DNA from 2 places in the Glutamicibacter sp. GQ173 genome. Region 2 is predicted to be linked to the other one. Evidence: riboswitches for the same ligand, from Rfam matches in the RefSeq annotation. Region 2 holds a riboswitch; the other holds the start of a gene.
The links. A riboswitch is a leader RNA that binds a small molecule or an ion and turns the genes downstream of it on or off. The one in region 2 is predicted to bind thiamine pyrophosphate.

Region 1 (15,552 bases), 210 kb from region 2:
GGCTTTGCGCAAACTTGGAGTGCGGCGCGTGAGTTTCGGGCCGCTATGGCAGAAATGGCTGGCCGAAGTTTCTTCCCAGCAGCTCAGCGCATGGCGCCAGAGCTAGAAAATAGTAACCGCTGAAATTGGTCCTGCCGCAATGAAGTTGGGTGCGGCGGGCCAATAGGCCGCTGGAAAGGTGCCAGCTGCCGGCACAAGAATGAGTGAGGCTAGATGTACTGGGAGAACCTGGTTTTTGATGCTGCGATGCCACACGAGCAGGGCAAGTATTGGGAAGAACTGCTGGATACCGAAACCTTTACGGACAACGAAGGAGGGCTGGAAACCCGGCTTCAATTCTCCGGCGAACGATATCTGGATTTATGTTTTCCCACGGTCAGCGATCCCGAACCCGCTTCACAACGGGTCTATCCGGTATTAGCTTCCAGCGGCCGTACCGCATCATCGGATGCCGGCAAGAAGAATCCGCCTCGCGAAGAGCGCACTGACATCGCGGGCCGGCAGTACTTCGTCCTGAATGGCTCTGCCGAAAGAGGGCGCCCGCTGAATTTATTCGCCGTAGAATTGCACAGCGCCGATCCAGAACGCGACGCGCAGTTTTGGGCAAATCTCACCGGTTTTCGCACTGATTCCCAGGACCCGACCGTTCTGGTGCACCCTAGCGGTACCGGAGCGCTAATCAGGCTGGTTCCCGAAACGCAGCCTAAAACCGCAGCCAAGTCTTCGGTCCATCTCGATCTGCGGCTGGAGCCGGGAGATGACCCCAGGCAGATTGTGGAAATGGTTCAAGAGCAGGGTGGAACTGAACTTGATCACAAATGGGGCGAGGTTCCCTGGCGAGTATTTTTGGATCCGTCGGGAAACGAATTCTGCATCTTGCCTGCCCCTGCCGCTAACAGCCAGCCATAGCAGATTGCCAAAAATCCATGTCGCTGCCGGGCAAGAGTAGCGAGAGCTTGAAAACCACGCGTATTGGAAGGGCAAGGACGACCAATTGAAAGCCTGGCCACGGTCCTGTCCCAGCAAGCCTGGACCAGCACCCACGAAGGAAATGAGCGACACCCGATGCACAAGATCCACGGCAGTGGTTTACCGCTATTCATGATTCACGGTAATGGTGTCGATCACCGGATCCTGTTGCCGCTGGACGGGGCGCTCGCCGAAAGCGGGACCTTCGAACGCCACTACATCGACTTGCCTGGCTTCGGGGAATGCGATCCACTTTACAATGCTGGAGGACTTCCTGAGCTGGCGGATTGGCTGGAGAGCGAAATTCGTTCCATCATCGGCGATGGGCCGTTCGCTCTATTGGGCAATTCAATGGGCGGGCTCCTATGCCAAGAGATCGCTGACAGATTCGGTGATGCTGTGCAAGGGATGTTCCTCATTGCTCCGGCGGTATACCCGGATAGCCAGCAGCGGACGCTTCCAGAACGTGCTGTGGCAATCCACGATCAAGAATTGTTTCTGTCCCTGAGCAAGAGAGACGCTGAGCTATTCGCCGATGTTGCCGTCATCCAAACTCGGGATGCATGGGAAGAATTCTCGAAATGGGTTCTGCCCGGAATTTTGTCGGCTGATTTAAGGGCCATGGCCAAACTTGCCAAGCGCTATTTCCTTGAACCACTGCCGCTTCATCGCGAGAATCAACTCTCCAATCCAGTCTCAATCGTCTGCGGCAGGGATGATCATGTCACCGGATTCGAAGATCCTCAACGATTAACAATGCGCTACCCGGACTTGCATTTAAAGATTATTGAATCGGCTGGGCACAACGTGCATATTGAGCAACCGGCGTTAGTGGCGCACGAAATTCGGGCTTGGGCAGAACGAGTCCAGCGTTTGCCTTTGTCGAAGTAGCAGCCTGGATTACCGATGTCTACCACTACTAATCCGATTGATTCTTGAAAATAGTTGTTGAGTAAAGTCTGATCTGGGATTAGATTTCCTTCAAGCATGGTGGTTAGTTGTTCGAAAGCAGGAATCAGCTTATGGAAGACTCGATTGTCCTTCGCGAATGGACGAGCATCGATGAAGTTCCGGACTTGTTAGATGTCTGGAAAGGCTCTGTTGAATGCCGGCTAGATTTCCTCTCGGCATATGACCTCGATGCTGTAGCCACGGCTCTAGAATCCATATATTCGCAAACTTTGCACGTGGGAATTGCCCAACAAGGAGATCAGATTCTGGGTTTCGCCGCTTGGAATGATTCGGAAATTGAAATTCTATGGGTGCGGCATGCTGATCGCCACCATGGAGTGGGCAGATTGCTCCTGAGCCACATCATCGAACACAGCCCTGAAGCTGGCGTTCATTTGGACGCGCAACGGACACTTGCCATTGAGTTTTTCCAAAACTGCGGGTTCCGGCAGGTGCCAATTGTTGTTAATGAGTCTTCACCGCGGCTTTTATGGCGTTACGACTTCTCGCGAGTGGATAACGTGGCACGATAGTTTCATGAGTGAAAACAGCCGAGAAATTCGTGAAGTTATTGTTCAGCGCACCGAATCAAGCAAGTACACAGCCACCAGCCTTGCAACAGGGGCAAGCGTTGAATTTGGCCAGGGTGATGGACTGCTAACACCGGTTGAGCTGATGCTCGCAGCTATTGCCGGCTGCTCGTCAATCGATGTTGACGTAGCGACGACTCGTCGCAGCGAACCAGAGAAATTTGATGTGCGCGCCAGCGGCTACAAGATTTCCGAAGACGGTGCCAGCCGCATGGACGACATTCATCTCGAGTTCGATTTGAAATTCCCTGATACCGAAGAGGGCCGTAAAGCAGCCAGCATGGTCGAGCGAATTGTGAAGTTGTCGCACGATAAATACTGCACTGTCTCACGCACGGTCGAACTCGGGGCTTCGGTCGTCAGTGAAGTAGTTGAATAAATAGTTAAGGCTCAACTTTTCTACTCGTGAGCTAGCGCTGGAAAGTAGAAACTACAAGTCACTCCAAGGAAATTCACGGAATTGACGATTTGAGAACTTTCAAATTTTTTGCGTTTCAGTAGTGTTTGAGATCACTTTCTGCGGTTTTAGTTGAATCCTTGCTTGGAAGATTCGGTTTTCGCAGTTGGAGCTGTGTAACTCCAATGAATCAGGCTGTAAATTCAACTCTTTGCCCTAGTCAGAGCTGGTCCTTCATCGTAGGGTCAAGGTGTCCCTACGTTGAAGGAGCAGACATGCAAACTGAGAACGTCTTAGGCAACATCGACTGGGCGTCAATGCTACAAAAGGTAGCCATTGCGCTAGTCATTCTCATCATTACGTGGCTTGTGGCGCGAATAGTTCGCTGGGCTGCAGCCAAACTAGTGACCAGGGTGAAATTCCTGCAGAAGCAGGGAAACGACGGAGCTCAAATAGGCCAATCTCTTGGCAAGGTCGCTGGACTGATTGTTTGGCTTTTTGGCCTCGTCGCAATCCTTCAGGTCTTTGCACTCTCTGAAGTTCTTACGCCGGTTCAGGGCCTGCTCGGCGGAGTCATGGCATTCATCCCGAACCTCATCGGCGCCGGCTTTATCTTCTTCATTGGCTATGTCATCGCAAACATTGTTCGTCAGCTGTTGACCACTGGCCTGGGAACTGTCGACTTCAGCGGACTAGTCCGCAAGCTGACTCCAGGCGATGAGCCGGTAGATGAAGTCCAGTCTCGCGAGGCCCAAGCAAAGATCGTCGATATCATCGCGAATATCGTCTTCGCCCTGATCCTTCTGGTTGTTGCCATATCTGCACTGCAGGTCCTGGGAATCGCGGCCATTTCGCAGCCTGCTGAGCAAATGCTACAGCTGGTCTTCACCGCCATCCCACAGGTCATCATGGCACTGGTGCTGTTGGCAGTTGGCTTCCTGATTGCAAAGTTTGTTGGACAGCTGCTGGAGTCCACCCTGCACGGTGTAGGCACTGATCGCGTCGTTGCCGGCTGGGGCGTTGTTCCAGAAGGCAAGAGTGCATCGGGCATCATCGCCGGCATCGTGAAGATTGCTATCGTGCTGTTCTTCGGCGTGATGGCAGCGCAGATGCTGAACTTCCCGGCAATCACCAATATCCTCAATGAGATTCTGGAACTGGGTGGCAAGATCCTCTTCGGTGCAGCAATCGTTGCCGCAGGCTTCGTCGTCGCTAACGTGATCGGCAAGTTCATGGGCGACACCACTGCCTCGAAGATTATCCGCTACACGGCCATCGCGCTGTTCGTTGCAATGGGCCTGAAATACATGGGCATTGCGGACTCGATCATCAACATGGCCTTCGGTGCAATTGTCATCGGCGCAGCCCTGGCAGCGGCCCTGGCCTTCGGGCTTGGCGGCCGCGAAGCAGCAGCTCGCACCCTGAACAAGATCGATACCGACAAGCTGAGCTCCAACGGCCCGGATTCGGCACCACCGGCACCGCCGACGTCGCCAGGCATATAAACATCCCGAACAGAACCTAAGGGGACATCAGGAGCGTCGCGGAATCCACCGAGGATTTCGCGGCGTTTCTGCGTCTGGGCCCAGCCCTAAGCCAGGCGAAGTGGCAGCGGAGCTACAGCGCCGGGCGGATCCGTTCTTAGCCGGGCGTAGGTGTAGACGTCGATGCGTTCACCGTTGACAAGGAATTTGCCCCGCTCGGTTCCTTCACGCAGAAAACCATTGTTTTCGGCTACGCTGCGTGAACCGGGATTATTGGCCCGCAGGCCAAGCTCCAAGCGGTAGAAATCAAGATCATCAAAAAGATAATTCGCCAGTGTGGCAACTGCCCTCGCAGTGAGCGAACGACCGCGATACTCCTGATGCATCCAGTACCAAATCCAAGCATTGGCATTTGAATGATCCAGAGTCCCGCAAACAAGCCCGATCAACCGGTCATTGGCAGTGATCGCCAACGGGAATTGGCTTTGTTCGCCGTTCAACAGGGCATCCACGTAGGCCCGTGCCTTTTCCGGCGTATCGGCATCGCCTTGGCGCCGCATATCCGGATGGGAAATGAACGCCTCGTATACGGAGCCGGCGTCCAACGCGCTGAGCTGCCTCACGCTAAATTCCTCGGCAACGCCTGTTGCCCGGACGCTGACAAGCCCTGCAGGCTTGCTTGCGCCGTGGCCTGTGAGCGTGCCTTGGTGAAACAGCATCTGCCACTCGCCTTGCTCGCGGAACCATAATGAGCTGCGAAGTGCCGGGCGACGGCCGCTGGCCTTCCAGCGCAACTGGATGAGGTTTTCTGATAGCCGGATGGCCAAGGGCTCGCTAACGCGCAACCGCTCGGCGGAAGGATCTTCAGTAGCCAGCAATTCTATGACTTGGTCCCTGTCGTACGTTCTTCCGCTTGCGCCGATTTCAAAGAAGTTCTCATGCAGGATTTCGCCAAGCAATTTTCGGTTGCCACGCAGCGAGGCAGTGAGCAGCTGCTGTTCCAGACCGGCAACCGCTCTGAACAGTTGAGAATCGACGGGCAATTCTGCGGGATATTCCTGTTGCGCCATGTCCGTAAGTACATCACAAAAGATGACGGGACTAAGTCAACAGCAGTTCGCTTTTCAGGGCTGGCTCATGCTTATAATCGCAAATACTCCGCGGGAGCCTGAGACCGACCAGGCTGAGAGGGCACTGAGCCGACCGCTACACCTGATGCGGGTCATGCCGCCGTAGGAAGGAAGCGTGCCACTGTGCATGTCAACATTGTTGGCTCCGGAATCATCGGCCTAGCCACCGCATTCGAGCTCAGCTCACGCGGCCACACCACCACCATCATCGACCCGGCACCTGGCCAGGGCGCCAGCTACGCAGCAGCCGGGATGCTGGCCCCAGCAGCCGAAACCGTCTGGGGCCAAGGCCCCCTGCACCAGCTGCTGTCCGCATCCAGCGCCCGCTACCCCCAGTTCATTGATCGCCTGGAAGCGGCCACGGGCGTGCGCCCTGACTACCTGCAAAGCACAACCCTGGTCGTCGCGGCTGAACCTGCCGACCGCGAAGCGCTCCACGATCTAGTGGAGCTGCAGAACTCATTGGGATTGTCCGCCGAAAAACTGTTGCCGAGCCAAGCCAGGTCCTTGGAACCAGCCTTGGCCAGCAATATCTCCGGGGCGGTGCTCTGCGCTGAAGACCATCAGATCGATCCCCGTTCCGTCGTGCGCATCCTGCTCCAGCATTTTCACAATGACCTGGTCCATGAGCAGGCCGAAGAGCTGGTCACCGAAGGATCAGGCACCTGCGCCGTTCGCACGGCCTCAGGAAAAGTTTTCGCAGCCGATCAAACCATTATCGCCACCGCGCTGGGCACGGTGAAGGGACTGGGCAAGCTGCCATTGCGCCCAGTGCACGGTGACATCCTGCGGATTCAAAGCCCGCCGGGCCCCGCCCTGCTGTCCAGGATTATTCGAGGCATTGTCCACCGGCAGAACGTGTATCTGGTTCCGCGCAAGGACGGCAGCCTCGTGCTCGGTGCCAGCGTTCGGGAAGACCAGAACCCGGAAGTCAATGTGGGCGCCATGTACAACTTGCTCGACAACGCCCGCAGGCTTGTCCCGGGAATTATCGACTGTTCACTGAACGAAGTCATCGCAAGGCCAAGGCCGGCAACTGCCGATGACCGCCCGCTGATCGGGCGCATTGACCCGGGCCTGGTGCTCTCCACCGGCTATTCGCGCCATGGGGTGCTGCTCAGCCCCTTGGGATCCGAATTGACTGCGGATCTCGCCGAAAACAACAAAAGAAATCCACTGTTGAATGACGTTGATCCACAACGTTTTCCAACACTTTCCGCAACCGCCGCACTGGAGCAACTCGGATGACATTGATCAACATCATTTTTAATTCCCAGCAAGTTCAGCTGGAAGCCGGTACCAGCCTGCGTGACTTCATTAGCGCGCAAATCGGCAAGGAACTCGACACAGATTCAAAAGCAGTCGACGGCAGCAAGCTCGGGGTGGCCGCGGCCGTGAACGGCGCAGTCATTCCCCGCAGCAGCTGGAACAGCAAAGCGCTTGAAGACGGGCACAGCATAGAACTCGTTACCGCAGCCCAGGGAGGCTAAGCATGGAATCGCAAGAATTCACCGAGCTGGATCTCAACAACGACCCTTTTGTCGTCGCCGGACGCACCCTTTCCTCGCGGCTTATCCTGGGCACGGGAGGGGCCACCTCATTAACTACGCTGGATAGCGCGCTCACCATTTCTGGCACGGAATTGACCACCGTTGCCATCCGCCATTTCTCTGCTGCCGGGGCAGGCAACGTCTATGAGCTGCTCCAGCGCAACAACGTCATTCCTTTGCCTAATACCGCAGGGTGTTTCACCGCCCGTGATGCGGTACTGACCGCGCAGCTGGCCCGTGAAGCGCTGGAAACGGACTGGATCAAACTTGAAGTGATTGCAGACGAGCACACCTTGCTGCCAGATCCGCTGGAACTGTACTCGGCAACCGAGCAGCTTGTGGCCGATGGATTCCAGGTATTCGCCTACACCAATGATGACCCTGCACTGGCGCAGCGGCTCCAGGATGCCGGCGTGGCAGCCATCATGCCTGCTGGCGCTCCGATCGGTTCAGGTCTGGGAATTTTGAACCCGCACAATATTTCCACCATTGTTTCCCGTGCCAATGTTCCGGTGATCCTGGATGCCGGGGTGGGAACAGCCTCCGACGCGGCGCTGGCCATGGAACTAGGCTGCGATGCCGTGCTGCTGGCCAGCGCAGTGACCCGCGCGCATAACGCTCCGCTGATGGCCGCGGCCATGAGGGACGCTGTGCGAGCTGGCCGCGCGGCCCGTCTGGCCGGCAGGATTCCACGACGCGATACCGCACTTGCGTCCTCGCCCGCACAGGGAATGATGCAAACCTTGGTCGGTGAATTCTAATGCTGCGCCAACCGCTCTGCGAACCTGCCGCAGGGATCGATCCGGGCCAGCTGGCCCGCTATTCACGGCATCTTACCCTGCCCGGGGTAGGGGAAGAGGGGCAGCGGCGCATCATCAATGCCAAGGTCCTGATTATTGGCGCCGGGGGACTGGGCAGTCCCATCGCCAGTTATCTGATTGCCGCCGGAGTAGGCCGGATCGGCGTACTCGATGATGACTCGGTAGAGCTGTCGAACTTGCAGCGCCAGATCATGCATCGCGAATCCGATGTCGGCCGGCCAAAAGTCGATTCCGTGCAGAGGCTGGCCGCCGAACACAACAGCACTGTTGTCATTGAACCGCTCAACCAGCGGCTCAGCGAAGACAACGCCCTGGAGCTTTTCGCCGCCTACGACCTTGTCGTTGATGGCAGCGACAACTTCTCCACGAGATACCTCGCCTCCGACGCTGCCGAAATCACCGGGACCCCGCTGGTGTGGGGCACGCTCTTCCAGTTTTCGGGCCAGGTATCGGTTTTTGACCCGCGAACCGGCCCGATGCTGCGCGATATCTTCCCGGAAATCCCGGATGCTGATTCGGTTCCGAGCTGCGCCGAAGGCGGTGTCTTCGGAGCACTGTGCGGAGTGGTGGGTTCGGTAATGAGCACCGAAGCGCTCAAGCTGATTACAGGTATTGGCCTCACGCTCAGCGGCAAGCTCTGGCTCTACGATGCCTTGGCTGCCAGTGTTCGGTCCTTGGAATTTGTCGCCGACCCGCAGCGCGAGCGAGTAGTCCAGCTGGGCCAGTACCAGCCGGTCTCTTGCGCCATTGAAGATCCTTTCGCCAGCCTGAGCGTGCATGAGCTGGCTGCAATGCAACGGGATAACGAGGTGCTCGTCGTTGATGTGCGCGAGTCGTGGGAGCGTGGCATCGCCGCGATTCCCCACAGCATTCATGTGCCGTTGGACCGATTGCTGGCGGGAGAGCATGCGCAAATACCACGCGATGCCGGCATCATCGTGATGGTTTGCAAGAGCGGTGTCCGCTCCCGAAAGGCCGCCAGCCATATGTCGCGGCAACAGGCGGGAACCGGCAAGATCTACAGCCTGGATGGCGGGACAGTGCAGTGGTTCGCAGAAATCGAGGGGCAGAAAATCGCCTACTAGCCGGACGCTGGACTGGCAAGGAATGGTGCACTGGCATAATGGCTTCATGACACTTTCAGCCGCACTGGAATTCCGTGAACTAGCTAGTCAAGACGAGCAGCAGGCCATCGACGCCCATCGGGCCATGCTGGACGACGATTTCGAATTCTTGCCGACTTGGTCTGCCGATGAGCTGTGGGAGGACTACACCTACCGGATGAGCGCAGGACGCCGCGGCGAGCATATCCCTCAGGGCTGGGTGCGTTCGGCGCTCTTCGGCGCTTTCGATGATGGTGAATTGGTAGGGCGTGTCTCGGTGAGATACGAGCTTAACGATTTCTTGCTTCAAAATGGCGGGCACATCGGCTACGGAGTTCTTTCCGAGCACCGCCGCCGTGGCTTGGCAACTGCGCTTTGCCAGTTTGGCCTGCGTGAAGTCCAGGAGGCCGGCGTGTCGAGCGCGCTGGTCACCTGCGACAGCACGAACTTCGGTTCCATCGCGACGATACAAAAGTGCGGGGGAGTTCCAGACTCGCAGGTTCCGTACCTGAAAGCAGCCGACGGGTCCAAGACCCTGCGCTACTGGATTTCCACTCAATCCACCCCATGATTTTCCGCGACTTTACGTGAAATTCTTGTATGTTCTGACACAGAGCGCCGGAGTATTTGCTGGAACAGCGTAAACTTGTTTGTTGGGTCGACTTTGGCCCCGACTCCTTAGACCCAAAATCCTCGAGCGGAAGTGAGCCTTCACGCATGTCAGTTAACACCATTAGTCGCGACGAACTTCGCAATGTAGCCATCGTTGCACACGTTGACCACGGCAAGACCACCCTGGTCAACGCAATGCTCCAGCAGACCGGCGCATTCGACAGCCATGGTGAAACCGAAGATCGCGTGATGGACTCCGGCGAGCTGGAACGCGAGAAGGGCATCACCATTCTTGCCAAGAACACCACCGTGTTCTACAACGGCCCAGCTGCTGACGGCAAGAACATGACCATCAACGTTATCGACACCCCGGGTCACGCTGACTTCGGTGGCGAGGTCGAGCGCGGCCTGTCCATGGTGGACGGCGTGGTTCTGCTCGTTGATGCTTCTGAAGGCCCACTGCCACAGACCCGCTTCGTGCTGCGCAAGGCCTTGAGCGCCAACCTGCCAGTCATCATCGTGGTCAACAAGACCGACCGCCCGGACTCCCGCATCGATGGCGTCATCTCGGACTCCATGGACCTGTTGCTGGGCCTGGCATCAGACCTGGCTGATGAAGCTCCAGACCTGGATCTGGACGCCATCTTGAACGTCCCTGTGGTCTTCGCGTCGGGCAAGGCCGGTTACGCTTCGATGAACCAGCCAGCCGATGGCACCTTGCCAGACAACGAAGATCTCGAGCCGCTGTTCGAGACCATCATCAAGCACGTTCCTGCTCCGACCTACGAAGAGGGCGAAGTTCTGCAGGCACACGTCACCAACCTTGATGCATCGCCATTCCTCGGCCGTCTGGCCCTGCTGCGCATGATCAACGGCACCCTGCGCAAGGGCCAGCAGGTTAACTGGGCCCGCCAGGACGGCACCATGAAGCAGGTGAAGATCACCGAGCTTCTGGCTACCAAGGGTCTGCAGCGTGTTCCAGCTGAAGAAGCTGGACCAGGCGAGATTGTCGCAGTGGCCGGTATCGAGGACATCATGATTGGTGAAACCCTCACCGACTTGGAGAACCCAAAGCCGCTGCCACTGATCACCGTTGATCCACCAGCAATTTCGATGACCATCGGTATCAACACCTCGCCACTTGCTGGCAAGGTCAAGGGCGCCAAGGTCACCGCACGCCAGGTCAAGGACCGCCTTGACAAGGAACTGATCGGTAACGTTTCGCTGAACATCCTGCCGACCGAGCGTCCGGACGCTTGGGAAGTCCAGGGCCGTGGCGAATTGGCACTGGCTATCCTCGTTGAGCAGATGCGTCGCGAAGGCTTCGAGCTGACCGTTGGCAAGCCACAGGTAGTGACCAAGATGGTTGACGGCAAGGTCCACGAGCCAATGGAGCACATGATCATTGACGTGCCCGAAGAGTACCTGGGTGCCATCACCCAGTTGATGGCTTCGCGCAAGGGCCGCATGACCAACATGGCCAACCACGGCACCGGCTGGGTTCGCATGGAATTCATGGTTCCTGCACGTGGCCTGATCGGCTTCCGTACCCGCTTCCTGACCGAAACCCGTGGCGCAGGCATCGCTTCGTCGCTGGCTGAAGGCTACGAGCCATGGGCAGGTGCCATCGAATACCGCATCAACGGATCGATTGTTGCCGACCGCGCTGGCGTTGTGACTCCATTCGCAATGATCAACCTGCAGGAACGCATGAGCTTCTTCGTGAAGCCAACCGAAGAGGTTTACGAGGGCATGATCGTTGGCGAGAACTCGCGCGCCGATGACATGGACGTGAACATCACCAAGGAAAAGAAGCTCACCAACATGCGTGCAGCTTCCTCGGACAGCTTCGAGAACCTGACCCCGCCACAGACTCTGACCCTGGAAGAGTCCCTGGAATTCGCTCGCGAAGACGAGTGCGTTGAGGTTACCCCAGAAGCTATCCGTATCCGCAAGGTGCTGCTGAACGCCAATGACCGTGCCAAGGCAACCCGTGCACGCGCTCGCGCCTAATCAGCGAAAAAACCAGGGCAGCAACCTCTCAGCGCTTTGGCGCGGAGCTGTTGCCGCCCTGGTAGCAGGACTATTTGGCACTGCTATCCACGCCTCCATCAGCTACACCGGAAACGACGTGCCGCTGGTGTGGGGCGTTGCAGTAGCCTGGCTGCTGCTTGGCCTGCTGGTGTACTGGGCTGCGGTGTCCTCAGGGAAACTGTGGTCCGGGGCGCTGGCGCTGATCGGCTGCTATGTCTGCGTGGGATTGATATCCTACGTCGGCAATGACCAGCTGATCCTCGGCATGCAGTACTACCAATACCTTCCCGGACCGGCGCTGGCTTCGGCTCTGTGGATGTATGGAATGATCGTTCCTGCGATCATCGGCCTGGTGCTGGCCCTGCGAGCTATTCGCAAACAGCATCGCCCGGACTAAACACCGAAGGCGCACTTCCCGCGATTGGGGAGTGCGCCTTCGCTGGTTAATGCCAGGTGCAAAGATCTTGGAATCTGCAGTTCTAGCTGCTCTTATTGCCAGTGATGTCCAGGTGGTGGGCCAGGAAGAGCGAGGTTGCCACGCCATCTTCTTCGGGCTCACGCATCGCGTAGTCTTCAATAACCGAACGCAGCCGCGACATCATTTCCTGACGGGACTCTTCGCTGAGCTTCAGGCCCACACGGATGATCTGGATTTCTTGGGGATCCAGTCCCTCAATTTCCTGCAGGAAGGTATCGACAAGCATGGGAGCAGCGTCTGGGATGCGCGTTCCCCACGACTGCTTGGTACTCCGGTAGGGAACTTCCTTTGCGCCACGGTTGCCGCGCCGGGCCTCTTCCGGGGCGAGGTAGCCGTTGTTCACCAAGGTCCGGACATGGTGCAGCGACGTGGCCGGATTCAGATCAAGAATGTCCGCGATTTCCTTATTGGTTCGTGACTCGTGGAGGCACAAGCGCAGGATACGAAGCCTCAGCGGTGAGCTGAGTGCACGTGCTCGCGATTGGACAAGTTTGTCAGAAGGCATAAAAACAGCATACGGGAAAATCGTTGAGTGATTGGCAGAATCAAATCACATGTCGCACAACAGCGGTTCGGCGCGATGCATCGATCCTGCCGGATACTAGTTCTTCGGCGTCCGGGGCCGGCGGCGCTGAGGGGCCGGAGGGACGAGTTTGGCATGGGTGATCAAAGCCCGCGGGATGACCACAAGACCCGATCGGGTCTGCACGCTGATCGAATCCACCGTGACTTCCCGCAACTCGCCCAACGCGTCGCTAAAGCGCCCACTTGCCGTGCTGGCTTCCACAGGCAGGCGGTAGCGCACAACTAGACGTTCACCGGGAGTCATATCACTAAAACTAAGCATTCTTGCGCGTCATCTTTTCGTAAGAAGAATTCATCTAAACCCTCTGAAGCTGAAATGTGAATGGTCGGTTACGTCACAGCAGGCCCGCGGGCGCTTTGATGTATTGATATCAGGACTAGACTGTAGTTTGAGCTGGTAAGGGATTCAAAGAGCATCCAGGAATCCGGCCAGCTCGTGTTGAAACCACCAAGTGCAAGGAAAGGTCTCGGCCCTCGTGACTTACATCATCGCTCAGCCGTGCGTCGACGTGAAAGACAAGGCGTGCGTCGAAGAGTGCCCGGTAGATTGTATTTATGAAGGCGAGCGCTCGCTGTACATTCACCCGGATGAATGCGTAGACTGCGGCGCTTGCGAGCCGGTCTGCCCCGTTGAAGCCATCTACTACGAAGATGATGTGCCGGACGAATGGGCCGACTATTACAAGGCCAACGTCGACTTTTTCGATGAACTTGGTTCCCCGGGCGGCGCCGCTAAAATTGGTAACACCGGTACTGACCACCCATTCGTCAGTGCTTTGCCACCTCAGAACCAAGGCTAGGTTTTACTTTTATGCTTGAGCTCCCCGATTACCCCTGGAACCAGCTCGCTCCATACCGCGAGCAGGCAGCGAAGCATCCAGGGGGAGTCGTGGACCTTTCCATCGGCACGCCAGTTGATGACACCCCGCAGCTCATCCAGGACGCGCTGGCCGAGGGCGCAAACTCCCACGGCTACCCCACCACGCATGGAACCGCAGAAGTCCGCCAGGCCATTGTCGATTGGTTCGCTCGTCGCCGCCAGGTCACCGGCCTGGGCATCAACGACGTCATGCCAACCGTGGGATCAAAGGAAATGGTGGCATGGTTGCCGCTGCTCCTGGGAATCGGCGCAGGGGATATCGTGGTGCGTCCAAAAATTGCGTACCCAACCTACGACATTGGCGCCCAACTTGTCGGTGCGACAGCTATCGCCACCGATGACCTTGATGAACTGGGCACCGAAGAACTCTCGCGCGTGAAGCTCATCTGGGTGAACTCGCCAGGCAACCCCACCGGCAAGGTAACCGGCGTTGGGCAGCTGCAGCGAATCGTTGAACGGGCCCGCGATATCGGCGCCGTCGTGGCCTCCGACGAGTGCTACGCAGAACTCGGTTGGGAAGACTTTGAAGGCCAGGTCCCGAGTATCCTTGACCCAGAGGTCAACGGCGGAAATCTCGATAACCTGCTGGCTTTGTACTCGCTGTCCAAGCAATCGAACCTCGCAGGCTACCGCGCGGCATTTGTTGCCGGAGCGCCAAACCTCATGCCAACGCTGGTCAACAGCCGCAAGCACGCCGGAATGATCGTGCCTGGACCCATCCAGCACGCCATGGCGGTGGCGCTGAACGATGACCAGCACGTAGCCAAGCAGCGCGAACTGTACCGGGCGCGACGCGACGCATTGCGCCCCGCCCTCGGAAACTTCGGCCTCAGAATTGAAGATTCGGTGGCCGGCTTGTACCTGTGGTGCACCCAGGATCGGCCAAGCTTCGAGACCATCGGCGCCCTTGCGGAGCTGGGAATCGTTGCCGGCCCGGGTGCTTTTTATGGAACCGCTGGAGAACGCCACGTCCGCGTGGCATTGACCGCCTCCGATGAACGGATCGCGGCCGCCGTTGAACGGCTGAATTCCTCCGCCAACCGGTGAAGATGACAGCCTGATTAGCGGGATAGGGTCAAATCGCGGTATGTTCTACGGTGACGACTGACCTTTCGGAACTACACGCTTTCCGGTTAGGAGAAGCAATGACAGATACTACATCTGCACAGCTACACTTTGGAGAATCCAATCTTGAGCTTCCGGTTATCCCGGCTGCTGAGGGCAATGACGGATTCAGCGTAGCCCCACTTTTGAAGACCACTGGGAACGTGACCTACGATCCTGGCTTCATGAACACCGCGGCCACCAAATCCGCGATCACCTACATCGACGGCGATGCCGGCATCCTGCGCTACCGCGGATACCCCATCGAGCAGCTGGCCGAGAAGTCCAGCTTCATCGAGGTCACCTACCTGCTGATCTACGGTGAACTGCCTACCGCAGACCAGCTCGCAGAATTCGACAACTCGCTGCGCCGCCACACCCTGCTGCACGAAGAGCTCAAGGGCTTCTTCGGCGGCTTCCCGCGCGATGCGCACCCAATGCCGGTTCTGTCTTCCGCAGTTTCGGCACTGTCGACCTGGTACCAGGACTCCCTGGATCCAAAGGACGACGAGCAGGTGGAACGCTCCACCCTGCGCCTGCTGGCAAAGCTGCCAGTGCTGGCTGCCTATGCCCACAAGAAGTCCATCGGCCAGGCTCTGCTGTACCCGGACAACTCGATGAACATGGTCGAGAACTTCCTGCGCCTGTGCTTCGGCACCGCTGCCGAGCCATACCTGCTGGATCCAGATGTGGTCAAGGCCCTTGACCTGCTGCTGATCCTGCATGCGGACCACGAGCAGAACTGCTCAACTTCCACCGTGCGCCTGGTAGGTTCTTCCGAAGCCAACATGTTCGCATCGGTTTCTGCAGGCATCCACGCCCTGTCCGGCCCGGCCCACGGTGGCGCCAACGAGGCTGTGCTGA
Region 2 (15,552 bases):
CGACTGGAAGTTTTCCTCGATTAAATCGATATCGCCGCTGGAGAGCTTGCGCAAGGTCAGTTCTGGCATCAGCGTGGCACTTTCTGGATAGGTACAGCCCTTGGCCCCAGGCTATTAAAGCTCCAGGCCGATGAGCAATGGCTCGTTGACCAGCATAATCCCAAAGCGTTCTTGCACCCCGGCACGCACAGCGCGGGCTATGGCCACAATGTCCGCGGCCTTTGCCCCGCCTCGGTTGGTGATGGCCAGGGTGTGCTTGGTGGACAGCGAGGCACGGCCTTCTGCCACGCTGAAGCCGCCGGTGCCTTCAAGCCCGTAGCCCTTGCCGAAGCCCGCCTGGTCAATCAGCCAGGCCGCGGACAGTTTCACCATGCCTTCTTGCGGCACCGGGTAGTTCGGGGCATTTTCCGGAAGCCGCCCAAGGACCCCGGCATCGACGATCGGGTTGGTGAAGAAGGAGCCGGTGGAGTGCGAGTCGGGATCCTTCAGGTCGAAAACCATTCCCTTGGAACGGCGCAGTTCAAGAACCGTCTGGCGCACCAGGAGCGCGTCGGCACGATCGCCGGCCTCCACATCCAAGCGCCGGGCCAGCTCGGCGTAGCGGATCGGCGCCGACAGGCTCTCACGCTCAAGCAGGAAGGCAACTTCCAGGACCACGTAGCGTGGCGATCCGTCATTGCTGGTTCGCTTGATGACCGAATCGCGATAGGCAAATTCCAGCTGGGAGTTATCCAGCTTGAGCACCTGGCTGGTTTGGCGGTCGTAGACCCTGGCCCACGCAAGGCTCTGGGAGACGTCTGCCCCGTAGGCGCCGACGTTCTGCACTGGCGTGGCTCCGGTGCATCCAGGAATTCCGGAGAGCGCTTCAAGGCCGCTGAGCCCCTGGACGAGGCTGTATTCAACGGTGGCGTCCCAGCTTTCACCGGCGGCAGCACGGAGCAGGACTTTGCCCGATGGCTGTTCGTCGAGGTGCAGGCCGCGGGTGGCGATCTGGATGGCCACGCCCGGGAATCCTTCGTCGCTGATGACCAGGTTCGACCCACCCCCGATCAGCAGGACTTTCTGGCCCGCGCTATCCGCGGCCGCGACAGCTTGGGCGAGTTCGGCCTCGCTCGTGGCGGTGACCAGCTGATGCGCGGGCCCGCCAACGCGGGTTGTCGTCAGGTTTTTCAGCATTGATTCCATGTGCTTTCAGTGTCGAGGCCATAGCGTGCAGCCAGGTCAACAATCTAGTTTTCGGTTGCTTCGTCGTGTTGCGGATATCCTGCGGCATTCGAAGAGAGGATGTATGCGACAACGATCAGCAGGGAGATCGAGCCCAGCGCTGGCAGCAGGCCAATGGCCTGGGCCAACAGGCCCAGCAGCGGCGGGCCGCCGAGGAATGCGCCATAGCCGATGGTGGAGACCACTGCGACACGCGTGGCAGCATGCAGCGGATCATCGGAGGCGGCGCTCATTGCCAGCGGGAAGGTCAAGGCTACGCCCATGCCCCAAATGGCCAGGGCGGCAAAGGCCAGCGGCAGGCTATTGCCAAAAGCGAAGAGCAATACGCCGATCAATGCGCTCATGGCGCTGGCACGGATCATGGTGACCCGGCCTAGCCGCAAGATCAGATCGCCGGACAACAATCTGGTCAGGGTCATGGCCGTGACAAAAATGCCATAGCCGATCGCTCCGGTTGCTTCCGTGGTATGATACCCGTCGGCCAGGGCCAATGCCACCCAGTCCCCCGCAGCGCCTTCGGCGAGCGCCATGCCCAAAACCAGCACGCCGAGCAGCACGGTCTGCGGTTCGCTCCACGCGCGCCGCAGCGACGGGCCATTGGATGTTCGCGGGGTGCGGCTGAAGTCTTCACCGAAGAACCGCGAGCTGTAGAGCACCGTGCCGATGATGACCAGGCCGATCAGCCCATAGTGGTATTGAAGCGGCAGGCCGATGGCGGCGGCCAGTGCGCCGATCCCGGCGCCGATGACGGTTCCGATGGAAAAGAATCCGTGCAGGGCCGGCATGATGCTCTTGCCCAGGGCCCGTTCCATGGCAGCGCCCTGGACGTTCGAGGCCACATTCCACGAAGCGGTCCCCAGCCCCTGGGTGAACAGGAAAATGCCACAGGCCAGGGTGCTGCCCAGGACTCCGGTGCTGAATCCGACAAGGAGCAGGGAGCCGCCACCGATGGTTGCGGCAATGCGCATGACGTTGGCTGCGCCCAGGCGCAGCACCAATTGGCCTGAGACCGAGACCGACAGGAAGGATCCTGCGCTCATGCACAACAGGAGCAGGCCCACGTTGGCGTGGTCGAGGTCAAGTGCGTCGCGCACTGCTGGCAGTCGCGAGACCAGAGCGGAGATCAATAGTCCGCTGGCCAGGTAGGCTGCCATCAACGCGTTGCGCCAGCGGGTTGCCAGCTGGTGCGCATTGCCGTTTGGGTGCATCTCTAGAGCTGCACCACTGCTTGGCACTTGAGCAGCACCTTGCTGTCGTTGGCGGTGACGGCCAGATCGATGCGGGCGGTGCGCTGTTCGCTATCGAGCGCGCCGACCTTGCCTTCCACCTGGATGCTGGTGCCTTCAAAGTCACCCGGGTTGCTGCCCTCGGGATCTTCGACCACCACCGGCTTGGTGAAGCGGGTCTGGTAGTCGATGATGGCTCCGGGGTTTCCCACCCACTGCGATACCAGGTCGATGACCGAGCCCATGGTGAACATGCCGTGGGCGATGACCGAGGGAAGCTCTACTTCCTTGGCGAAGCGCTCATTCCAGTGGATCGGGTTGAAGTCCCCCGAGGCGCCTGCGTAGCGTACGAGGTCCGCGCGGTTGACCTGCACAATGCGGGAACCGATGACCGTTCCCTTTTCAAGGCTTTCGAATTCGATCATGCTTAGTCCTCAGCTCGTACCAGTAGCGATGAGATGGTGGTGGCGACCGATTCGCCGGCCACGGTGGTGATTTCGGCGCGCGTGGTGATCATCGCACCGGCGCCCATTTCGCGGACCTGGTCAACATGCAGTTCTGCAACCAGTTCGTCGCCGGCGACAATTGGGCGGTGGTGGGTGAAGCGCTGGTCTGCGTGGACCACCCGGGAGAAATCGATGCCCGAGGCCGGGTCGGCAATCAGCTGCGCGTCGGCGCGCTGTGCCACGATGATGGCGAAAGTTGGGGGCGCGACCACGTCGGCGTAGCCCAGCTCCTGGGCTGCCTGCACGTCGAAGTGAGCTGGCGAAGTGGCCTTGGTTGCCTGGGCAAATTCGCGGATTTTTTCGCGTCCTACCTGGTAGGACTCTCCAGCGGGGAATACGCGCCCCACTAGTTCGGGATTGATGCCCATGGATTCTCCTGAACGTTGATGTAACTGAAAATGACGTGCTGGAGCAAGAAGTGTTCCTGCTCTGGCCCGCCATCTGCGGTGTGGTTCTAGCTAAAACTTACTGTGCGTCGTCGGCTGGGCGCTTGGAAGCCCGTGGGGCGGCCAGGCCGTTCTCGACGCGCCACTGGCGGGCGTCCTTGGCCCGGACCATCATGCCGGCGATGTGGCAGAGCATGCCGACGATCATGATGCCGATGGCAGTGTACACCGTGGGCAAGGATGGAATGTTGGCGCCGATGATCGCCAGGATGATGCCTATTCCCATGATGGCCATGGCCGTGAAGACGAGCTTCTTATAGCGTGGTGAGGCAGCTTCCCAAGGAGTGTTGGTCATGGATCAAGTCTAGTTCAGCTCTGGCTTCAGGGCTCATTGGCGCAACGGCATTTCCTCGTGACTCCACCGACAGGGTCTGGACGATGAATCTAGAACAACGCCGACTGCTCTTCCCTGAATTCCCCGCGTTCCTCAGCCAGATCCACCTGGCGGGTTTTCAGCTCGGCCGCATCAAGCAGGCGCAAGGTGGTGCCATCCCCGCTATCGGCCATGATGCTTTGGCCCAGCACCCCTCGGATGCGCAGCTTGTGCCGCGCACCGGGCACCGGGGAGGACCAGGCGTGCAGGGCGCGGGTGTTCCACGCATCGATGACCGGGCGGGCGAAGCCCGGTTGCTCCCAGAGCTCATCACGCAGCTGGACCCCGTAGGTTTCCAGTCCCCGTTGGGCAGCCAAGAAGTCGCGGGCCTGGTTGGCTGCCTGGCCATTGATGGCATCCAGCTGCTGGTAGTCAAGCTCCCAGCCGACCAGTCCCTTGATCTTGGATTTTTGCCGCACCTGCTGGCTCAATCCCACGTGCTCGGTGACCAGGTCTTCAAGTACCCGGATTGCTGTGCCGTCGTTGGCGCGGGCAATGTAGCGGGCAATCGCTGCTCCCTGCTGCGCCAGGCGGGTCCATTGGCTCTGGGCCGAGGTGGTTCCCACCTTGGTGGCACCGTGGGCGAAGCTGGCGATATACAGGAAATGCGGCTGTTCCAGGTATTTGCGCATGCCTTCGGGGGCTTCCCCCGTCTTGTGGAAGTGGTGCATGAATTTGGAATGGTCCAGCCTGCGGCAGCTCTCGCACTGGGTGCCGGTGCGCAAGGCCTTGATTTTGGGGCAGGGCAGAACATTGCGTGAGCCATCGCGATTCATGGTGATGTAGCCGAGGCAGAATTTCAGATCCCCGACCGCCAGGCTCAGCGAGCGGTTCAGCTCCAGGTATTCGGTTTTCCAGTTCTCCCCGGTGCGCAGCCGGAGCATGGGCGCCTGCTCGTGCTGGGAGAATCCGATGCCGTGGCAAAGTTGCCGGGAAACGCTAGCGAGTTCCATCAATACCTTCCTGAAGCTATCCCTACAACCTTAGGGCACGCCGCATTGCCGGCTACGCTCCGGCATGCTCCAGCATGTGGTGCCTTCCTGCCGGCAGGATCAATGGCTTGAGGGTGCTCGGGTCGGCAATCACCTGGCACTGAAGCCCGAAGACCTCGTGGACCACCTGTGCGGTGAGGATGTCTTCCGGCTTGCCCTGCGCGCGGATGGAACCATCGCGCAGGGCAATGAGGTGGTCCGAGTAGCGGGCGGCCAGATTCAGGTCATGGAGCACCATCACCACGGTAGTCCCTCGTTGCCGGTTCAAGTCGGTGAGCAGATCCAGCACATCCAACTGGTGGCTGACATCCAAAAAGGTGGTGGGTTCATCAAGCAGGAGCGTCTCAGTGCCCTGGGCAAGCGCCATCGCAATCCAAACACGCTGCCGCTGCCCGCCGGAGAGTTCATCTACCGGGCGGTCGGCTAATTCCACGGTGTTGGTGACTTCCAGGGCCTCGGCCACCGCGGCGTCGTCGTCTTTGCTCCAGCGGGCAAACAGGCCCTGATGTGGTTGCCGTCCTCGGCCTACGAGGTCCGCGACGGTGATGCCTTCTGGAGCGATCGGGTTTTGCGGCAGCAGCCCTAGGATCTTGGCCAGGGCCTTGGGCTGCATTCGGTGGATGTCCTTGCCATCGAGCAGCACCTGGCCTGCCTTGGGATGCAGCAGCCGGGACATCGAGCGCAACAGGGTGGATTTTCCGCAGGCGTTGGGGCCGACGATGCAGGTGATCTCGCCCGGCGGAATGCGAAGTTCCAGGCCGTCGATGATGGTGCGTTCGCCGTATCCGACCCGAAGGCCGGCAACGGTCAGTTCACGAGGTGGCATTAGAGCGAGCCTCCAGCCCGATTGGTTCGAATGATGAGGTAGACCAGATACGGTGCTCCGAGCACTCCGGTGATAACTCCCACCGGGAATCTGGTGCCCAGCAGGTATTGGCCAGCAAAGTCTGCAACAAGCACCAGCAGCGCGCCGATGAGGGCCGCCGGGATGAGCTTGGAGCCGCGGGCCCCGATGATGCGGCTGGCTATGGGACCCGACAAGAACGCGACAAAGGCGATGGGGCCGGTGGCGGCGGTGGCGAAGGAAATCAAGCCGACGGCCGCCATGATCACGAGGATTCGAGTGCGCTCTACCCGCATCCCCAGCGCAGCAGCGGTGTCATCGCCCATCTGCAGGCTGTCCAGGTGCCTTGTTTGGCTCAACAGCACGGGGCCGAGCACGCCGAGCGCGATCAACGCTGGCATGGTTTCGCCCCAGGTGCTGCCGTTCAAGCTTCCGGTCAGCCAGCGGGTGGCTTCTTGCAGGTCCCATTGCCCAGCTTGGGTCAGCACCCAGCTGATCAGCGATTCCAGCATGGCTGCCACGCCGATGCCAACCAGGATCAGCCGTGTTCCTGCCGCGCCGCCCTTGTAGGCGAGCAAATAGATCAGCGTCGCGATCAGCAGTCCTGCCACGATGGCGAAGACCGAGACCACGCTCCCTGACAGCGACAGGATGACAATCGCGAAAGCTGCGGCTGCGGAGGCACCGGTGCTGATGCCGATGACGTCGGGGCTGGCCAATGGATTGCGCAAGAGGGTCTGGAAGCTGACCCCGGCTAGTCCGAAACTCAGGCCGGCGATCAGGGCGATGGCGGTTCGCGGCAGGCGCAGCGTACCCACGGTGAAGCTGGCGCCGGGCACCTCATGCCCTTGGATCACTTGCCACACCTGGGCTGGCGAATAGTTGGTTTGCCCCAGGCACAGGCTCAGCACGATCATGGCCAGAACCAGCAGGCTGAGCACTGCAACGATGATTCGCCGCTGCTTTGAGCGCTGGTTGCGCGCTCCGCGCAACCGCTGGATCAGGGCTGCGCGCTCCTGGCGCACGATGGTCGCTGCCTGGACACCGGGCTGGGTTGCGGTGCCCGAAATGGAATTGTTCACAGTTCTCGCACCTTAGAACGGCGCACGATGATGATGAATACCGGGGCACCTATCAGTGCGGTCAGGATGCCGACATCCAGTTCTCCGGGCCGGGCGACAACCCGCCCGATGATATCCGAGAGCACCAGCAGCCCGGCTCCGGCCAGGGCCGAAAAAGGCAGGAGCCAGCGCTGGTCAATGCCGACCAGCAGCCGGCACATGTGCGGGACAACCAGCCCGACAAAACCGATGGGGCCCGCCATGGCGGTGGCAGCGCCGCACAAGATCACCGCCGCCAAGGCTGAAACGGCTCGAACGACCATGACCTTCTCGCCGAGGCCGGCGGCCAGTTCGTCGCCCAGGGCCAGCGAATTCAGCGAATTGGCGCTGCCTATGGCAATAGCCAGCCCCACGGCCAGGAAGGGCAGCATGGGCGCAATGTTGGCGAAGGTGGCCCCTCCAACGCCTCCTATTTGCCACGAGCGGATGATGTCGGCCAGGTCTGCGCGCGGCAGCGAGATCGCGGTGACAAATGATGCCAGCGCGGCAGAGGTTGCTGCCCCTGCCAGTGCCAATTTCAAAGGCGTCGCTCCCCCGCGTCCCATGGAGCCGACCACGTAGACGAATACCGCGGCCATGGCGGCGCCCAGGATGGCGGCCCAGATATACCCGTGCGCGGTGCTGATGCCAAACCAGGTAATGCCCATAACCACTGCGAGCGATGCGCCCATGTTGACGCCGAGGATGCTCGGATCAGCCAGGGGATTTCTGGTGACTGCTTGCATGATCGCCCCGGAGAGTCCCAGCGCTGCGCCGATGACCAGTGCCAGCACTGTTCGCGGCACACGTTTGACGACGGCCGCTTGCGGCACGTTGTCGCTGTGTCCGAGAAATCCTGCCCAAATGTCTGATGGAGCCACGTGCCTGGCGCCGATGGAAACTGATCCAACGGCCAGTATGAGCACTATTAGTACGGCCATAACCAGCCAGAACAGACGCCGACGGCGTGGCTGGCGAACGGGTGCGCCGGCCACGCCGCGACGTGTAGCAACTTCATTCATAGTGAGGTAATTCCCCGACCTTCAACTTTCGGTGCGTGCGTCGAAGCCAATTGGCGGTTACTTGCCTGCTTTGGATGCTGCTTCATCTAGCAGGTCAAGGTAGTCATCGAGCACCCATGAAATTGCCAGCGGCGTAGGGTTTGCCGCGGTGCCCAGCGGACCGCTTCCATCAAGGGCCACGATTGCTTCGTTCTTGACTGCTGGCATCTGCGACAGCAGCGGATCTGCTTCGAGCGTGTCAATGAGGGTGTCGTTGCCATAGGTGACAATCACATCGACGTCCGAGAGCTCGTCAACGTTTTCGGCTGAGATTTCACCGGAGAATTTCACTTCACCGCTGGAGGCTTCTGCCACTGCCTTGGGAGTGGTCATCCCCAGGTCATCAAAGAATGCGGTGCGGGTGTCGTGCGTGGTGTAGTAGTTGACCGTGGACAGGTCCGCTGGGTCTACGTGAGTCACGAACATCACCGATTTTCCGGTGATGTTGGGGTGCTTTTCGAGACCTTCAGCAATGTCCTGTTCAATGCCCGCGATCAGTTCCTTGCCTTCGGCTTCTTGGCCCATGGCTTCGGAGCTGAGTTCAATATTCTCGCGCCAGCTGGTGGACCATGCTGCTTGAGGGTAGGCCACTACAGGAGCGATTTGGCTCAGGGTGTCGTAGTCTTCCTCGGTGAGTCCCGAGTATCCAGCCAAGATCAGGTCCGGGTTGGAATTTGCTACGGCTTCAAAGTCCACGCCATCGGTTTCGTCGAAAAGCACCGGGGTGTCTCCACCGAGCTCGGTGAGCTTTTCCTCGACCCATGGCAGGATTCCGTCGCCGTCATCATCACCAAAATTCGCTGCGGCCATTCCCACTGGGACGACGCCGAGTGCGAGTGGAACTTCCTGGTTGGACCAGTTCACGGTGGCAATGCGTTCGGGCTTCTTGGAGATCTCTGCCGTGCCCAGGGCGTGTTTGATGCTCTTTGGGAAGCCCTGATTTTCTCCGGATGCGGCGGTGGCCTGTTCATCAGAACCCGTGGCGGCTGATGAACATCCTGCCAGCGCCAATGCACCTGCGGTGATGAGGGCGGCAGGTTTCCAGAAGTTGCGGCGTGATGCGAGCATGGGTGATTCTCCACGAGGTGTCAGCGAGTGTGCCCAACAGGGAGGGTGCTTATTTGTCAGAGAATCATTGCCGGCAATAGGTGCAATTCTCGTTTAGCAATCCACTTAGGTGAGCCTTTCCTCTCTATCGTATTGATCGCATGGAATGTTCGCAATCACGCGAAATTGACAATATTCGCGCAAAACGGACACGGCTATTTTGAATCGCGAAAAGTTGAGAGCGTAAATCCCGTATTCCGGCGAAATGCTGCACCCAGTGAGCTCTGGGAGCTGAAGCCAAGCAGCTGGGCAATATCCTGGAGGTCATCGCCTCGAGCCACCATTTCCATGGCTTGCTGCGCATGCAACGAGGCGACCCACCGTGAATAGCCGCTGCCCGTTTCAGCTTGAAACGCCCTGGAGATCGTTCGCCCACTGACCCCCAACCGATCAGACCATTGCTGAAGGCCTAGCGCGGGCTGGGGCTCATCAACCATGACACTGACTATTGGCTGCAGCAGATCCGCCTGTGGCATATGAATGGACAGATGGCCTGGTGCGGGTTCCAAATTATCCATCGCTGCAGCTTCCGTGATGGCACGCGACGTTGGATTCAAGCCCGGATCCGCCAGACGCTCCAAGAGCAGCCTCAACAGAGGTGTTATGACGACCGGGACAGGCTCCAGGGCAATTGGCTCAACACTGTCGATCCCGAAATGGCTCATATTGCACACGCTCCCGGCACAAGCCCGGCCTTCATGCAAGACGCCGGCTGGCAGCCAGACACCCATCACTGGCGTAATGGTCCACATTCGCGGGCCGACGCTCACAGTGGAAGCGCCACGCTGATTCCATAGCAGCTCGTGCGTTGGGTGGGAATGCGATGGCCAGCAAGTGTCGATGTCAACGCGCTCTTGAAAGAACCCGATAACGAACGGAACATCGATAGCGCCTGCTGCGTAGGCCGGAAGCTTCCGTTGTTCAATCATGACCGCACCTCAGTTGCCTAACGCTCCACGTCCACCCGATAGATTCACGACTTCTTCTGGCCCAATTCTTAGATGGATGACCTACGCTAAAACTATAGAGCGTTCGTGTCTGTTGACATCGCCCCAACCTGCAGAGGTGATTTAGGATTTCCACTCCAAACCCAGAAGACAACGGCGGCGTTATCCCGCTGCCTTCTACGGCAAACCTGAGTTCAGGCGAACTACAAGAAATGACCCAGGCATTCCGGCTACAGTTCCAGCGATTCATGATGGAATACCAGTTTGCCGTCGACGAAGTTCTGACCAAAGTCTCGATTCTTCGTGAAGAGTTCCTCTACCTGCACAAGTACAATCCCATTGAGCACATTACCTCCCGGGTAAAAACTCCGGAAAGCATCATGCGCAAGGTGAGCCAGAGGAATATCCATCCTTCCCTCTCGGCCATCAGGGAGAACATCAGCGACATCGCCGGTGTCCGAATCACCTGCAGCTTCGTGAAGGACATCTACAAGGTACTCAATACCTTGACCGCGCAAAATGACATTCGAGTCATCCAGATCAAGGATTACATCAAGAATCCAAAGCCAAGCGGTTACAAGAGCGTGCATGCCATCGTTGAAATCCCGGTCTTCCTCTCGGACGGACCGGTGAATGTCATTGTTGAGCTGCAGATCCGCACTATCGCCCAAGACTTCTGGGCCAGCCTGGAACACAAGATCTTTTACAAGTACGAAGGCGAAGTCCCTGCCTATTTGGCTTCAGAACTTGCCGAAGCCGCAGCCGTAGCCACCAAGCTTGATATGCAGATGCAGCGACTGCATACAGAGGTTCATGGCCACGACGCCAACGACGAAAACGCTAACGGGCAAGAAGTAGACGCGGAAGTAATACAAGGACTGCTCATGCTTGCCAAGGAAGCTTCAACAGGCAAGGAGCACCGCGATAAGGGCGCAACCCAGTAGCGATAGCCCAAAAATAGAGCAAGGCCTCCGAGCGAAAGATTGTTGCGCTCGGAGGACTTGCTCGTTACAGATATTTTCAGAAACGAAAAAGCCCCGAAATCCAAGGATTTCGGGGCAAAATCTGTAGCGGCGCCGGGACTCGATCCCGGGACCTCACGATTATGAGTCGTGCGCTCTAACCAGCTGAGCTACGCCGCCACAAGTGAGAAGCAATCCAGTAGAAGCCAAGAAAGCTTCTCACTCAGAGCCCCCTGCCGGAATCGATCCGGCGACCTCGTTCTTACCAAGAACGCGCTCTACCACTGAGCTAAGGGGGCAACGAGTAAATACTCTACACGGATTCGCGCACAAACAAAAATCGGCGTTCAACCCTCTAATTCGACACCAGTCGGGAGAATAACCACTAGTCAGATTCGGTTATTGGCGATTTAGGCACTCACGCGGCACAACCAGTGGCACAAAAGTGCTTTGGTGACGATGCTCACTGAGGGGAATTTGGTGATCAGCCTGCAATTATCCGCCCCCTTAATTCACTTCTAATTTGCATGGCAAGCAAGCCCGGCACCCTTCAAACACAGCAGGAATGCTGCAACGGCTCCGGGTGCGAATGGGCAAGCCCCAAGAACGCCCCTAATGCGGTCGGAAGAGCCAGAATAAATCGATGATCCCTGTGGCGCCAATAGACTTTTCCCCTGATCGAATACTGGTGCCTGGAAAACTTCCGCAGGCAGTGACCCACCGCCCGCATTCCGGGCTTGAGTAGTACGCTTGTGACCTCAGCTACAAATCCATTCAGGATTTTGCAAACGTCAGAAACCTGTGTAGAGTATTTACTCGTTGCCCCCTTAGCTCAGTGGTAGAGCGCGTTCTTGGTAAGAACGAGGTCGCCGGATCGATTCCGGCAGGGGGCTCGAAATAAGAGAGACAATCTGATTGCAGATTGTCTCTCTTTTCGTTTACCCAGAACTTTTATTCTGGACCGAATATGGCCAGAATTTCATCCTCGCTTCGCAAAAAACATTTCGCTGGCCGATCGTCACCTTGTGGACTGTTTGCCTCCGATAGAAATTTTCGTGCTAGTGTCATCTGCGACCACACGGGAGCCCCATGGCAAGGGCTGAGATCGGACTGCAGCTGTCCGCGACCGTTGAACCTGTCCGGGTAATGCCGGCGAAGGAAGTGAGTTTCTCAATGGAACAATTTGAACAGCATTCCGCCCACTCTCTCGCGTTCCGCGAAGCCGATGGGATTTCAGTTCCGGTTACGCAGATCCAGCTTGCGGACTCCCCCAATGGCCAGCCCAACGAGCCGGTGGTTGTGTATCGCACCAGCGGGCCGGGAAGCGAACCAACGCAGGGACTGAAACCGTTTCGGGAATCTTGGATACTTGAGCGTGGAGACGTGCAGCGATATGCGGGACGCGAGCGGAACCTGCATGACGATGGGCGTTCAGCGGTCCGCCGCGGTACTGCCAGCGATGAGTGGGCTGGACGTTCCGCTCAGCCGCTCAAGGCCGTAGACGGGGCAGCAGTGACTCAAATGCACTACGCTCGTGCTGGAGTCATCACCCCGGAAATGCGCTATGTAGCATTGCGCGAAGAATGCGATGTAGAGCTGGTGCGCAGCGAGCTTGCCGCCGGACGAGCGATCATTCCCTCGAATATCAACCACCCTGAATCCGAACCGATGATCATCGGCAAAGCGTTTCTCGTAAAGATCAATGCGAATATCGGCAATTCAGCAGTGACCAGCTCCATCGCTGAAGAAGTCTCCAAATTGCAGTGGGCCACCAAATGGGGCGCAGACACTGTCATGGACCTTTCGACCGGCGATGACATCCACACCACCCGCGAATGGATCATTCGAAATTCGCCGGTCCCCATCGGCACCGTGCCGATCTACCAGGCACTGGAAAAGGTCAATGGCGAAGCGAACGCCCTGACCTGGGAGATTTTCCGGGACACCGTCATTGAGCAATGCGAGCAGGGCGTGGACTACATGACCATCCATGCCGGCGTGCTCTTGCGCTATGTCCCGCTGACAGCCAACCGCGTCACCGGAATCGTTTCGCGCGGCGGATCCATCATGGCCGGATGGTGCCTGGCTCATCACCAGGAGAATTTCCTCTACACGCACTTTGACGAGCTGTGTGAAATCTTTGCGCAGTACGACGTGGCCTTCTCATTGGGCGACGGGCTGCGTCCGGGATCCATTGCCGACGCCAATGATGCGGCCCAATTCGCTGAACTTGATACCCTTGCCGAATTGACCAAGCGCGCGTGGAAGTACGATGTTCAGGTGATGGTGGAAGGACCGGGGCACATCCCTTTCCACATGGTCCGCGAGAACGTGGAACGCCAGCAGGAACTGTGCGACGGCGCGCCCTTCTATACGCTAGGCCCGTTGGTCACCGATGTCGCACCCGGCTACGATCACGTCACCAGCGCCATTGGCGCCACCGAAATCGCCCGTTATGGCACCGCCATGCTTTGCTATGTCACGCCCAAGGAACATCTGGGATTGCCTAATCGCGATGATGTGAAAACCGGTGTGATTACCTACAAGATTGCAGCACATGCCGCAGATCTGGCCAAGGGGCATCCTGGGGCCACCGCCCGCGACGACGCGCTGAGCAAGGCTCGCTTCGAGTTCCGCTGGAACGACCAGTTCTCCCTGAGCCTGGACCCTGTCACGGCGCAGGAATTCCATGATGAGACGTTGCCTGCGGAACCTGCCAAGACGGCCCACTTCTGCTCGATGTGCGGCCCGAAGTTCTGTTCCATGCGCATCTCCCAGGACATTCGCAACGAGTACGGCTCAGCGGAAGCGCAAGCTGCGTTGGCGGGCATGGCGCAGAAGAGCCGGGAGTTCGTAGAAAGCGGCGGAAAAGTCTATCTCGGCGATGATATTCCGGTAGGCAGTACCGCCCCGTAGAGCTGGGGCTGCGGCCCCTATTGTTGTGGAAACGATAATGCCCCTGGATCAAGCCTTTTGGCTTGATCCAGGGGCATTATGCTGTGCTAGCTAATAAGCTGCAGCGGGCGCTGGCTTAGTAGTCGCGACGTCCACCGCTGCGACCCGAATCGCTGAAGCGATCCTTGCCACCACGGCCACCGAAGCGCTTTTCGCCGCCACCACGACGGTCGTTGAAGCCGCCACCGCGTCCACCGCGGAATCCACCACGGTCGCCACCGCCGCGTCCACCACGGAATCCACCGCGGTCGCCTTCGTCATCGCCACGTGGCTTGCGGCCGGAATCCAGCTCCATGCTGATCAGCTCGCCGCCGATGCGGGTCTTGGACAGTGCACGCCACTGGTCCTTACTCAGCTCTGCTGGCAACTCAACCAAGGTGTGGTCCGAACGGATCTCAATGCCACCGATTTCGGAGGAGTTGAAGCCGCCTTCGTTAGCCAAAGCGCCAACGATCGAGCCTGGCTGCACGCGGTTGCGGCGGCCGATGGCCAAACGGTACATGGCGTTGCCTTCGGCAGCGGTCTTGCGCGCACGTGGGCCGCGGTCTCCGCGATCGCCACGGTCACCGCGGTCGCCACGCTCTGGGCGATCGCGATCCATGCGGGCCTTCTTCGAAGCAGGAATCACTGGTTCGGTCATCAACAGCGGGCGTCCACCCTGGGCCATCAAGGCCAAAGCGGCAGCGATTTCCAGCTGATCGAGATCTTCGTGATCAGCAGCGAACTTCTCGACGATTTCGCGGAAGGTGGTCAGATCCTGGCCGCTGATGGTCTTGTCGATGCGATCGGTGAACTTCTGGATGCGGCGGTCGTTGACCGAGTCCAGGGAAGGCAACTGCATCTGGGTCACCGGCTGGCGGGTAGCCTTTTCGATGGCACGCAGCAAGTACTTCTCGCGCGGGGTCATGAACAGGATCGCGTCACCCGAGCGGCCGGCACGGCCGGTACGGCCAATGCGGTGCACGTAGGACTCGGTGTCATGCGGGATGTCGAAGTTGATGACGTGGGAGATGCGCTCCACGTCCAAACCACGAGCTGCAACGTCGGTAGCAACCAGGATGTCGATCTTGCCCGAGCGCAGGTTCTCAACGGTGCGCTCACGCTGCTGCTGAGGGATGTCGCCGTTGATGGCTGCAGCGGTGAAGCCGCGGGCCTTCAGCTTGTCAGCCAAGTCCTCGGTAGCCATCTTGGTGCGAACGAAGGTGATGACACCCTCGAATTCCTCGGATTCGAGGATGCGGGTCATCGCGTCCAGCTTGTGGGCACCCATGACCTGCAGGTAACGCTGGGTGATGTTGGTGCCGGTGGACTGCTTGGACTTCACGGCAACTTCCTGCGGGTTGCGCAGGTATTCCGAAGCGATGCGGCGGATGGTGCGTGGCATGGTTGCCGAGAACAGGGCAACCTGCTTGTCCTCAGGGGTGGCTTCCAAGATCTTGTCGACCTCTTCGGCGAAGCCCATGCGCAGCATTTCGTCGGCCTCATCGAGTACCACGTACTGCAGGTTCGACAGGTCCAGGGAACCCTTGTTGATGTGGTCGATAACGCGACCCGGGGTACCGACGACTACCTGTGCTCCACGGCGCAGGCCGTTGAGCTGCGGGCCGTATGGCGAGCCACCGTACACTGGCAGAACGGTGAAGTTCGGCAGGTACTTGGCGTAGGAAGTGAAGGCTTCGGCGACCTGGAGGGCCAGCTCGCGCGTTGGAGCCAGAACCAGGATCTGCGGGGTCTTGGCTGGACCATTGGTGTCAGCCAGTTCTGCCATGCGGGACAGGGCAGGAAGTGCGAAAGCAGCGGTCTTACCGG

Region 1: it holds a riboswitch for thiamine pyrophosphate, as region 2 does, so the genes downstream of both, thiO (glycine oxidase ThiO) here and thiC (phosphomethylpyrimidine synthase ThiC) in region 2, are expected to answer to the same signal.

The regions. Positions count from the first base shown of each region.
Region 1 is NZ_JCAXDT010000001.1:319,299-334,850, reverse strand. It holds gene AC6CHO_RS01515 (isocitrate lyase/PEP mutase family protein) at 1-106, shown strand, start outside; gene AC6CHO_RS01510 (VOC family protein) at 214-909, shown strand; gene AC6CHO_RS01505 (alpha/beta fold hydrolase) at 1,066-1,860, shown strand; gene AC6CHO_RS01500 (GNAT family N-acetyltransferase) at 1,992-2,453, shown strand; gene AC6CHO_RS01495 (OsmC family protein) at 2,458-2,889, shown strand; gene AC6CHO_RS01490 (mechanosensitive ion channel) at 3,183-4,412, shown strand; gene AC6CHO_RS01485 (GNAT family N-acetyltransferase) at 4,499-5,461, opposite strand; TPP riboswitch at 5,542-5,647, shown strand; gene thiO (glycine oxidase ThiO) at 5,645-6,769, shown strand; gene thiS (sulfur carrier protein ThiS) at 6,766-7,011, shown strand; gene AC6CHO_RS01470 (thiazole synthase) at 7,014-7,832, shown strand; gene AC6CHO_RS01465 (ThiF family adenylyltransferase) at 7,832-8,977, shown strand; gene AC6CHO_RS01460 (GNAT family N-acetyltransferase) at 9,024-9,566, shown strand; gene typA (translational GTPase TypA) at 9,713-11,620, shown strand; gene AC6CHO_RS01450 (hypothetical protein) at 11,601-12,038, shown strand; gene AC6CHO_RS01445 (helix-turn-helix domain-containing protein) at 12,121-12,624, opposite strand; gene AC6CHO_RS01440 (putative acetyltransferase) at 12,721-12,948, opposite strand; gene fdxA (ferredoxin) at 13,181-13,504, shown strand; gene dapC (succinyldiaminopimelate transaminase) at 13,516-14,631, shown strand; gene AC6CHO_RS01425 (citrate synthase) at 14,730-15,552, shown strand, end outside.
Region 2 is NZ_JCAXDT010000001.1:531,406-546,957, forward strand. It holds gene AC6CHO_RS02500 (GNAT family N-acetyltransferase) at 1-69, opposite strand, end outside; gene AC6CHO_RS02505 (UDP-N-acetylmuramate dehydrogenase) at 115-1,176, opposite strand; gene AC6CHO_RS02510 (MFS transporter) at 1,230-2,459, opposite strand; gene AC6CHO_RS02515 (MaoC family dehydratase) at 2,435-2,875, opposite strand; gene AC6CHO_RS02520 (MaoC family dehydratase N-terminal domain-containing protein) at 2,878-3,324, opposite strand; gene AC6CHO_RS02525 (hypothetical protein) at 3,422-3,697, opposite strand; gene AC6CHO_RS02530 (DUF2797 domain-containing protein) at 3,787-4,728, opposite strand; gene AC6CHO_RS02535 (ABC transporter ATP-binding protein) at 4,781-5,593, opposite strand; gene AC6CHO_RS02540 (FecCD family ABC transporter permease) at 5,593-6,693, opposite strand; gene AC6CHO_RS02545 (FecCD family ABC transporter permease) at 6,690-7,733, opposite strand; gene AC6CHO_RS02550 (iron-siderophore ABC transporter substrate-binding protein) at 7,791-8,840, opposite strand; gene AC6CHO_RS02555 (helix-turn-helix domain-containing protein) at 9,035-9,808, opposite strand; gene AC6CHO_RS02560 (GTP pyrophosphokinase) at 10,039-10,770, shown strand; tRNA gene AC6CHO_RS02565 (tRNA-Met) at 10,895-10,968, opposite strand; tRNA gene AC6CHO_RS02570 (tRNA-Thr) at 11,016-11,087, opposite strand; tRNA gene AC6CHO_RS02575 (tRNA-Thr) at 11,610-11,681, shown strand; TPP riboswitch at 11,857-11,966, shown strand; gene thiC (phosphomethylpyrimidine synthase ThiC) at 11,962-13,704, shown strand; gene AC6CHO_RS02585 (DEAD/DEAH box helicase) at 13,820-15,552, opposite strand, start outside.